DNA from 2 places in the Paraburkholderia sp. BL10I2N1 genome. Region 1 is predicted to be linked to the other one. Evidence: riboswitches for the same ligand, from Rfam matches in the RefSeq annotation. Region 1 holds a riboswitch; the other holds the start of a gene.
The links. A riboswitch is a leader RNA that binds a small molecule or an ion and turns the genes downstream of it on or off. The one in region 1 is predicted to bind thiamine pyrophosphate.
Positions count from the first base shown of each region.

Region 2: it holds a riboswitch for thiamine pyrophosphate, as region 1 does, so the genes downstream of both, thiC (phosphomethylpyrimidine synthase ThiC) here and B0G77_RS05210 (FAD-dependent oxidoreductase) in region 1, are expected to answer to the same signal.

Region 1 covers NZ_SNWA01000001.1:1,107,465-1,111,440, forward strand. Annotated here, with positions in the region: gene B0G77_RS05200 (thiazole synthase) at 1-797, opposite strand, end outside; gene thiS (sulfur carrier protein ThiS) at 861-1,058, opposite strand; gene B0G77_RS05210 (FAD-dependent oxidoreductase) at 1,100-2,233, opposite strand; TPP riboswitch at 2,432-2,568, opposite strand; gene B0G77_RS05215 (ABC transporter ATP-binding protein/permease) at 2,851-3,976, shown strand, end outside.
Region 2 covers NZ_SNWA01000001.1:2,950,929-2,954,904, reverse strand. Annotated here, with positions in the region: gene B0G77_RS13795 (DUF1223 domain-containing protein) at 1-718, opposite strand, end outside; gene B0G77_RS13790 (GreA/GreB family elongation factor) at 1,585-1,992, shown strand; TPP riboswitch at 2,067-2,183, shown strand; gene thiC (phosphomethylpyrimidine synthase ThiC) at 2,278-3,976, shown strand, end outside.

The DNA of each region.
Region 1 (3,976 bases):
GTGCTCGCGTGGGCAGTTTCACGCTCGGCCATTGGGCCGGCAAGGTAAGCGCTGCGCCCGGCCTCGACGCCCAGCGCGAACGCACGGGCCATCGTCTCCGGATGCGTCGCCTGCGACACCGCCGTGTTCAGCAGCACGCCGTCGAAGCCCCACTCCATCACCTGGCACGCATGCGACGGCACGCCAAGCCCTGCATCGACGATCAGCGGCACGTCCGGCAGGCGCTCGCGCAGCACGCGCAGACCGTACGGGTTGATGACGCCCTTGCCGGTGCCGATCGGCGCGCCCCAGGGCATCAGCGCTTCGCAACCTGCATCCAGCAGACGCCGGCCGATCACGAGATCTTCCGTGCAATAAGGCAGCACCTTGAAGCCGTCCTTCACGAGCCGGGCGGCAGCCTCGATCAGGCCGACCGGGTCGGGCTGCAGCGTGTAGTCGTCCCCGATGAGCTCGAGCTTGATCCAGTCGGTTTCGAACACTTCGCGCGCCATGTGCGCGGTCGTGACAGCTTCACCGACGGTCAGACAGCCCGCCGTATTCGGCAGCAACGGCACGCCGTGCCGTTTGAGCAGATCGAAGAAGCCGGCTTCCGCGCCGCCTTCGTTCATCTGACGGCGCAGCGCGACGGTAATCATGCCGGGACGGCTCGCGTCGATCGAATCGGACAGCGATTGCAGCGACGGATAGCGCGACGTGCCAAGCAGCACGCGGCTCGCGAAAGTTTCGCCGTATAGCGTGAGCGCGTCGGCTGGCGCCGCAGCGGTGGTGGTGACGGTGGCGGTGGCGGAAGAAGTCATTTCAGGATCCTTGCGTCTGGCGGGCAAGCGCGGCGAAGTGGCAGGCCAATCAGGACTGTCAAATCAGCCGCCGGCGACGGGTTGCACGACGTCGAGCCGGTCGCCCGGCTTTAAAGCGCGGGCCGCATGCTGCGTCCGCGCGACGAAATCGCCATTCAACGCGACGGCAAACGGCGGACGTGCGCCGAAAGCGGTGAGCGCGTCGGCGACCGTGGCCCCCTCGGGCAGAGACAACGGCTTCTGGTTGATGTGAATATCCATGGTGTTCGTATGCAGCTAGATCAATGGCAGCGCAGCTCCGCTCAGGCCAGCGCCGGCCGGGTGTCCTGATGAAAAAGGTCGGTCCAGCGCGCGTCGCGCCGCCATTCCCCGAAGGCGTCAGCGTCCACGATCCGTCCTTCGAGCAAGGCGTCGGCGAACCGCACGGCTTCGTCGGCGACTTCCGGTGCGATCATGTAGCCGTGCCGGTACAGGCCGTTCACGCGCAACATGTTCGCGCCATCCCAGACGAGCGCGGGACGGTGATCCGGCAGCGTCGGCCGGCACTGCGAATTCAGTTCAAGAATCCGCGCCTCGCCGAAACCCGGATGGACCGAAAACGCGGCGCTCAGCAACTCGAGCGCCGAGCGCACGCTGACGGGCGACATATCCTCACCTTCGATTTCCGTCGCACCGATCACGTACAGATCGTTCTGCTTCGGCGCGATGTACAGCGGGTAACGCGGATGCAGCAGGCGCACCGGCCGCGTCAGCCCGATACCCGGGGCGTGTACCCGCGCAACCTCGCCGCGAATGCCACGCAGCGTCGGCCAGACCGGCCTTGCACCCAGGCCCCGGCAATCGATCGTCACGCGTGCAGCAGGGAGCGCCTGATCGTCGACCGGCGTATTCCAGTGCGTTTCGACGCCGCGCTCGGCGAGGCCGGCCGCGAGCGCGGCGAGCACCTGTCGGTTATCGAGCTGGCCTTCGTGCGGCAGCAGCCAGCCTTGCGGGAAGCGGCCGGCCAGCGCAGGCTCGGTTGCGCCGAGCTGCGCACCCGACAGGGGCACGAAACCGCCGGCCAGCAGCGCCGCCGGCGCATTCGCGCGCACGCGGCGCTCGAACAGCGGCGCTTCGGTACGATCCCGGTGATGCCAGACGACGAGCGTCCCGTTGCGCTGGAAGAACACCGGCTCCGGCAGTTCCGCAAGCATTTGCGGCCACTTCTCGAGCGAAGCGGCGCCGAGTTCGGTAATCAGCAGTTCGGCACTGGCTGCTTCGGCCAGTGGCGCCAGCATCGCGGCGGCCACCCATGCGGCCGCCTGCGTGCCCGCCGCGTCACCGCGCTCGTACAGCGCGACGCGACGTCCCGCGCCGGCCAGCCGCCACGCGACAAGACGCCCGCACAGGCCGCCGCCGAGCACGGCGAAATCCGGTTGTCGAGCAGAAGCGTTCATCGCGACCCGCCCGGCGCGCTCAAGGCGATGCCAGTAAAGGTGACGCAAACGACGCAAAAAACTGAAGAATGAGCGGTCATCGAATCCTTTCCGTACGGCAAAAAGCGCACGTACCCAAGGACGAAACCGGCGGGCGAGGCCGGCCGGGCGTAACACGCATCCAGTAACGGATGCCGCCCGGCGGGGAAATGGAAGATGTGGAAACTTCCGGAAACTTCCCGCGCCGGTATTACCCGGATCGGGTGCGAAGGGTCTCTCTCAGCCTCGCCGCTGCCGTATCGACAACCCGCATCGACACCATATGGCCCGCTTGCGAAGCACCCCTGTTTCGTCAAAAGTCATTAGACCATAAAAGGCGCGACAGCCGCAAACCGGCCAGTTCGAGGTCGATTCAATATGGCTGGCGACGGCGTCTGGCACAATGGCACGCGTTGACGGGCGCACGCCAGGCATCGCCGCGCCATCCCGGGCGGGGTTGCCGGCGCCCCCATTACACGATTTAAGTTCAGGTTAAGCCAGGGCCACGACAATCCCGGCCCTGAGCGCACCGCGCGCCGCCTCATCCATGCGTTACAGGCCACGGCCGCGCATAGCGCACTCAGCACTAAAGGACGCTTATGACTGAAAAGCCGACGAGTTCCGTGAATACGGATATCACCGCATGGGGCCTCATCAAGCCATACTGGGTGTCTGAAGACCGATGGCGCGCGCGCGGCCTGCTCGCGCTCGTGGTCGCGATGAACATGACGATGGTCGCGGCGAATGTCTGGTTCAACAACTGGCAACGCATCTTCTTCGACGCGATCCAGCAATACAACTTTCCCGTCTTCAAGTATTCGCTGCTGCAGTTCACCGTTATCGCCATGGCGCTGATTCTGCTCGGTTCGTACCGCACGTACTTCCGGCAGATGCTCGAATTCCGCTGGCGGCAGTGGCTGACAAGCCAATACCTGCACGACTGGCTCGGCGACCGCGCGTACTACCGCATCGAGCGCGACAGCCTTGCGGACAACCCCGACCAGCGGGTATCGGTCGATCTGCAGGCGCTTGCGAGTTCGACGCTCAACCTGGCGCTCGGCCTGCTGTCGACCACCGTCACACTGTTCTCGTTCATCGTTATCCTGTGGAATCTGTCCGGCGCATTGGCGTTCCATCTGTTTGGCACGGCGTTCTCGATTCCGGGCTACATGGTGTGGGCCGCGCTGATCTACGCGGCCGCCGGTTCGTATGTGACCCACAAGGTCAACCATCCGCTCGTGTCGATCAACTATCAGCAACAGCGAGTCGAGGCAGACTTCCGTTTTTCGCTGATCCGCATCCGCGAGAACGCCGACCAGATCGCGCTCTATCAGGGCGAGCCGGCAGAAGAGCGGGCGCTCAAAGGCGTGTTCGGACACATCCGCGACAACTGGCGTCTGGTCATGCGCTTTACGCGGCGCTTCAATATCGTCGTGATCAGCTATTCGCAGTTGGCGATCGTGTTTCCGTATATTGCGGCGGCCCCCAAATACTTTTCGAAGAGCATTTCTCTCGGCGTCTATCAGCAGGTGACGGGTGCGTTCGGCACGGTCAGCGATTCGTTTTCCTGGTTCATCAACAATTACGATTCGCTCGCTGAGTGGCGCGCTACGGTCAACCGTCTGCGGGAATTCCACCGCGTGATGGGCGATCAGCATCTGCGCGAGTCGGTCTCGGGCGGCACCTTCCATGGCGGCATCAATATCCGCATGACCGACACGCAAT
Region 2 (3,976 bases), 1.8 Mb from region 1:
CGCCGAACCGGCTGACCGGCGTGTTGCCGTTCGCGATTGCTTTGTCATCCTCACTGCTCACGGCGACGTCCTGATGAATCCGCGCACTGCCCGCGACGAGCGGCACGGGGCCGATCCATTGCCGCACCACGCGGTCATGGTGCAGCGTTGTTCCACTGTTCTCGCCGGCGCGCACCTGCGAGGTCAGATCGTTTTCGTAGACGGCGACGTAGGCGTTCAGCGTGTCCCTGGCCGTGGCATGCGCGGTGAACCGCGCGTCGACATCCAGCCCGCTTGCCGTGCCCTGGGCACGCGGTGCGAGTTCGATCGCGACGTCGGCCTGAGCCCGCTCCGACATCACGTTCTGCACACGCGTTTCGAAGCTGTGGGGCCGCGCCCAGCTGCGCAGCTCACGCCCCGACACGAACACTTCCGGGGTGTAGATCACGTGACCACCAGCGCGGTCGGTGAGGCTCTGTTGACGCTCGGTGAAACGGCGCTGCGAGAATCGGTCGGTCCAGCCAAGGCTGTTCCAGTAGTCGACGTGCAACTCCAACGGCACGACGCCCTTCGACGTGCTGCCATCCTTCCACTGGCCGAGCCAACTGTCGGCCGGCGGACAGCTGCTGCAACCCTCGCTGCTGTACAGCTCGACAAGCGCGACACGGTGCGCGGGACTATGCGCCGTGCACATCGACGTTGCCGCCTGTCCGATGCCGCTCGTTGCGAGTGCGGTCATCAGCGCAAGACCTCGAATGGCGCGCGAAGGGCGCCCGTCGCGAGGCGCGCAGGACCGGCTGGTGGGGGTTCGCATGGCAGGCTCCGTTGGGAAATCTGCACGTTTGTCGCGTGGTATCGGGTCTTATGACAGCCGCCCCAAAAAAATTTTCGGGCAGACCGCGCTAGAGGGAATCGCGCCCAGGCGCGAATACTGCGAGCACCGCGGATGCGCATGACTTTCGCGAGTTCCCGATCCGCCTGACTCCCGCACAGTACGGACGATCCTGCACAACGCAGCTTCCGCAGCGCACAATAAGTGGCCGGAACGAACGCCGTAGAAGACGGCTGATGCACCTGAGGCCTCTGCGGGAAGCGCATCGGGTCGAGTCGTGTGGCGCGGCGTGGCACGATGCGACGCGACGGACCGCGCGATCTTGAGCGGATCTGTTCTTCCATGCTAGTGCATGGTGAGAAGCGTCGATTGCATGGCCGAATCTTTATTACGGAAGGTTTACCCGGTGAGTCGCATCTCTCGCCGATCGCGCGCGTCGGGCCGTGCGCGGCCGCTGTCCGGAGGCAGCCGGACTGGCGGATATCGCGTGCTATGATCGTCTCGTCGATTTGCCCATTTCACCTCTCCAGATACCGACGCCCCGTTCCCATGTGTCAGTCCTGCCACGCCCTGATTCGCCCGCGCCCTGATGGCGGGGTCGATTGCGCGCGTGCCGGGCGGTCGGTCCGATCTGCGCATTCCCTCTTCGCCCCGCTTTCCAACGCCCGGCGCCTGGCCTGAACGAAGCCTCCTCACCGGAGCCACGTCGGCCAGGCCCCGGGCCGATCTCAGCCGCCTGTCTTAATCGCGCAGATCGAAACTGGAGAACCCTCATGAAACAGAAAACCTGCTACCTCACCGAGCTGGATGTCGTGCGCCTTGAAAAGCACGCGGCAATGCCTGGCGCCGAGGCGAAATATCAAACCATGCTGGACGACCTGCTCGTGCGCGCGGTCATCGTTGCGCCACGCGATATCGCCGCGAATGTCGTCACGATGAATTCGCAGGTCACGCTCACCGACGAGCAGACGGGCGAAGAAATGACCTGGACCGTCGTCTATCCGCCGGGCGCGGACTTCAGCAATGGTCGGTTGAATGTTTTCTCGCCGGCGGGCCTCGCGCTGCTCGGCGCGAAGCGCGGCGAGCGCATCCGCTTCATGCCGCCGGGCGGCGACGAGAAAGTGCTGAAGGTCCTGCAGATCCTGTTTCAGCCCGAAGCGGCCGACGGTTTCACGCTCTGACATGTCAGTGGCGCATGAGCGCCTGATGGTCAGGATGGGTTGCAATGCCCCCCTCGGCAGGTGTATTGTGTGCGCTGCTAACGCGGGGGTCCTGCGTGGTGCATCGAACAACGGTGTGCTTCGCGGGTGAGAAATACCCTTTGAACCTGATCTGGATAATGCCAGCGCAGGGAAGCGTACGGAATTCGCGGCTTCACCACGGCAACACCCCACAGCGAATCCGACCACTTCCTTCTCGATCTCCTGCTTAGCGGCAACACAGCTGCCCCACATCAGGAGAAACGCATGAACGCCAACCCGAAGTTCCTTTCCGCCGACGCACACGTCGATGCCGCCGCCGTCGCTCCGCTGCCGAATTCCCGCAAGGTCTACGTAGCCGGTTCGCAACCCGATATCCGCGTGCCAATGCGCGAAATCACGCAGTCGGATACACCGGACAGCTTCGGTGGCGAAAAGAACCCGCCCGTCTATGTCTACGACACGTCGGGCCCGTACACGGATCCAGATGCGCAGATCGACATCCGCGCCGGCCTGCCGGCGCTGCGTCAGCGCTGGATCGAGGCACGCGGCGACACGGAAGCGCTCGATGGCCTCACGAGCGATTACGGCCGCGAGCGCGCCGCCGATGCCGCGACCGCCGAACTGCGTTTCCCCGGCCTGCATCGCACGCCGCGCCGGGCGAAGGCCGGCGCGAATGTGTCGCAGATGCATTACGCGCGTCAGGGCATCATCACGCCGGAAATGGAATACATCGCGATTCGCGAGAACCAGCGCCGTGCCGAGTATCTGGAAACCCTGCGCAAGAGCGGACCGAACGGCAACAAGCTCGCAGACATGATGGGCCGCCAGCATCCGGGCCAGGCGTTCGGCGCCAGCGCGTTCGGCCCTGACGCGCTGAAGGAAATCACGCCAGAGTTCGTGCGCGAAGAAGTCGCGCGCGGCCGCGCGATCATCCCGAACAACATCAATCACCCGGAAAGCGAGCCGATGATCATCGGCCGCAACTTCCTCGTCAAGGTCAACGCGAATATCGGCAACTCGGCCGTGACGTCGTCGATTGGCGAAGAAGTCGACAAGATGACGTGGGCGATCCGCTGGGGCGGCGATACGGTGATGGATCTGTCGACCGGCAAGCACATTCATGAAACGCGTGAGTGGATCATCCGCAACAGCCCGGTGCCGATCGGCACGGTGCCGATCTATCAGGCGCTCGAAAAGGTCAACGGCAAGGCCGAAGACCTCACGTGGGAAATCTTCCGCGACACACTGATCGAACAGGCCGAGCAAGGCGTCGACTACTTCACGATCCACGCGGGCGTGCGTCTGCAATACGTGCCGCTGACGGCAAAGCGCATGACGGGTATCGTGTCGCGCGGCGGCTCGATCATGGCCAAGTGGTGTCTCGCGCACCACAAGGAAAGCTTCCTGTACGAGCATTTCGAAGACATCTGCGAAATCATGAAGGCGTACGACGTGAGCTTCTCGCTCGGCGATGGCCTGCGTCCCGGCTCGATCTACGATGCCAATGACGAAGCGCAGCTCGGCGAACTGAAGACCCTCGGCGAACTTACGCAGATCGCCTGGAAGCACGACGTGCAGACAATGATCGAAGGTCCGGGCCATGTGCCGATGCAGCTTATCAAGGAGAACATGGATCTCCAGCTGCAATGGTGCGACGAAGCGCCCTTCTACACCCTCGGACCGCTCACCACCGACATCGCGCCTGGGTACGACCACATCACGTCGGGCATCGGCGCAGCGATGATCGGCTGGTTCGGCACGGCGATGCTCTGCTACGTCACGCCCAAGGAGCACCTTGGGCTGCCGAACAAGGACGATGTGAAGACCGGCATCATCACGTACAAGCTTGCCGCGCACGCAGCCGATCTGGCGAAGGGCCATCCGGGCGCGCAGGTGCGTGACAACGCGCTGTCGAAAGCACGCTTCGAATTCCGCTGGGAAGACCAGTTCAACCTCGGCCTGG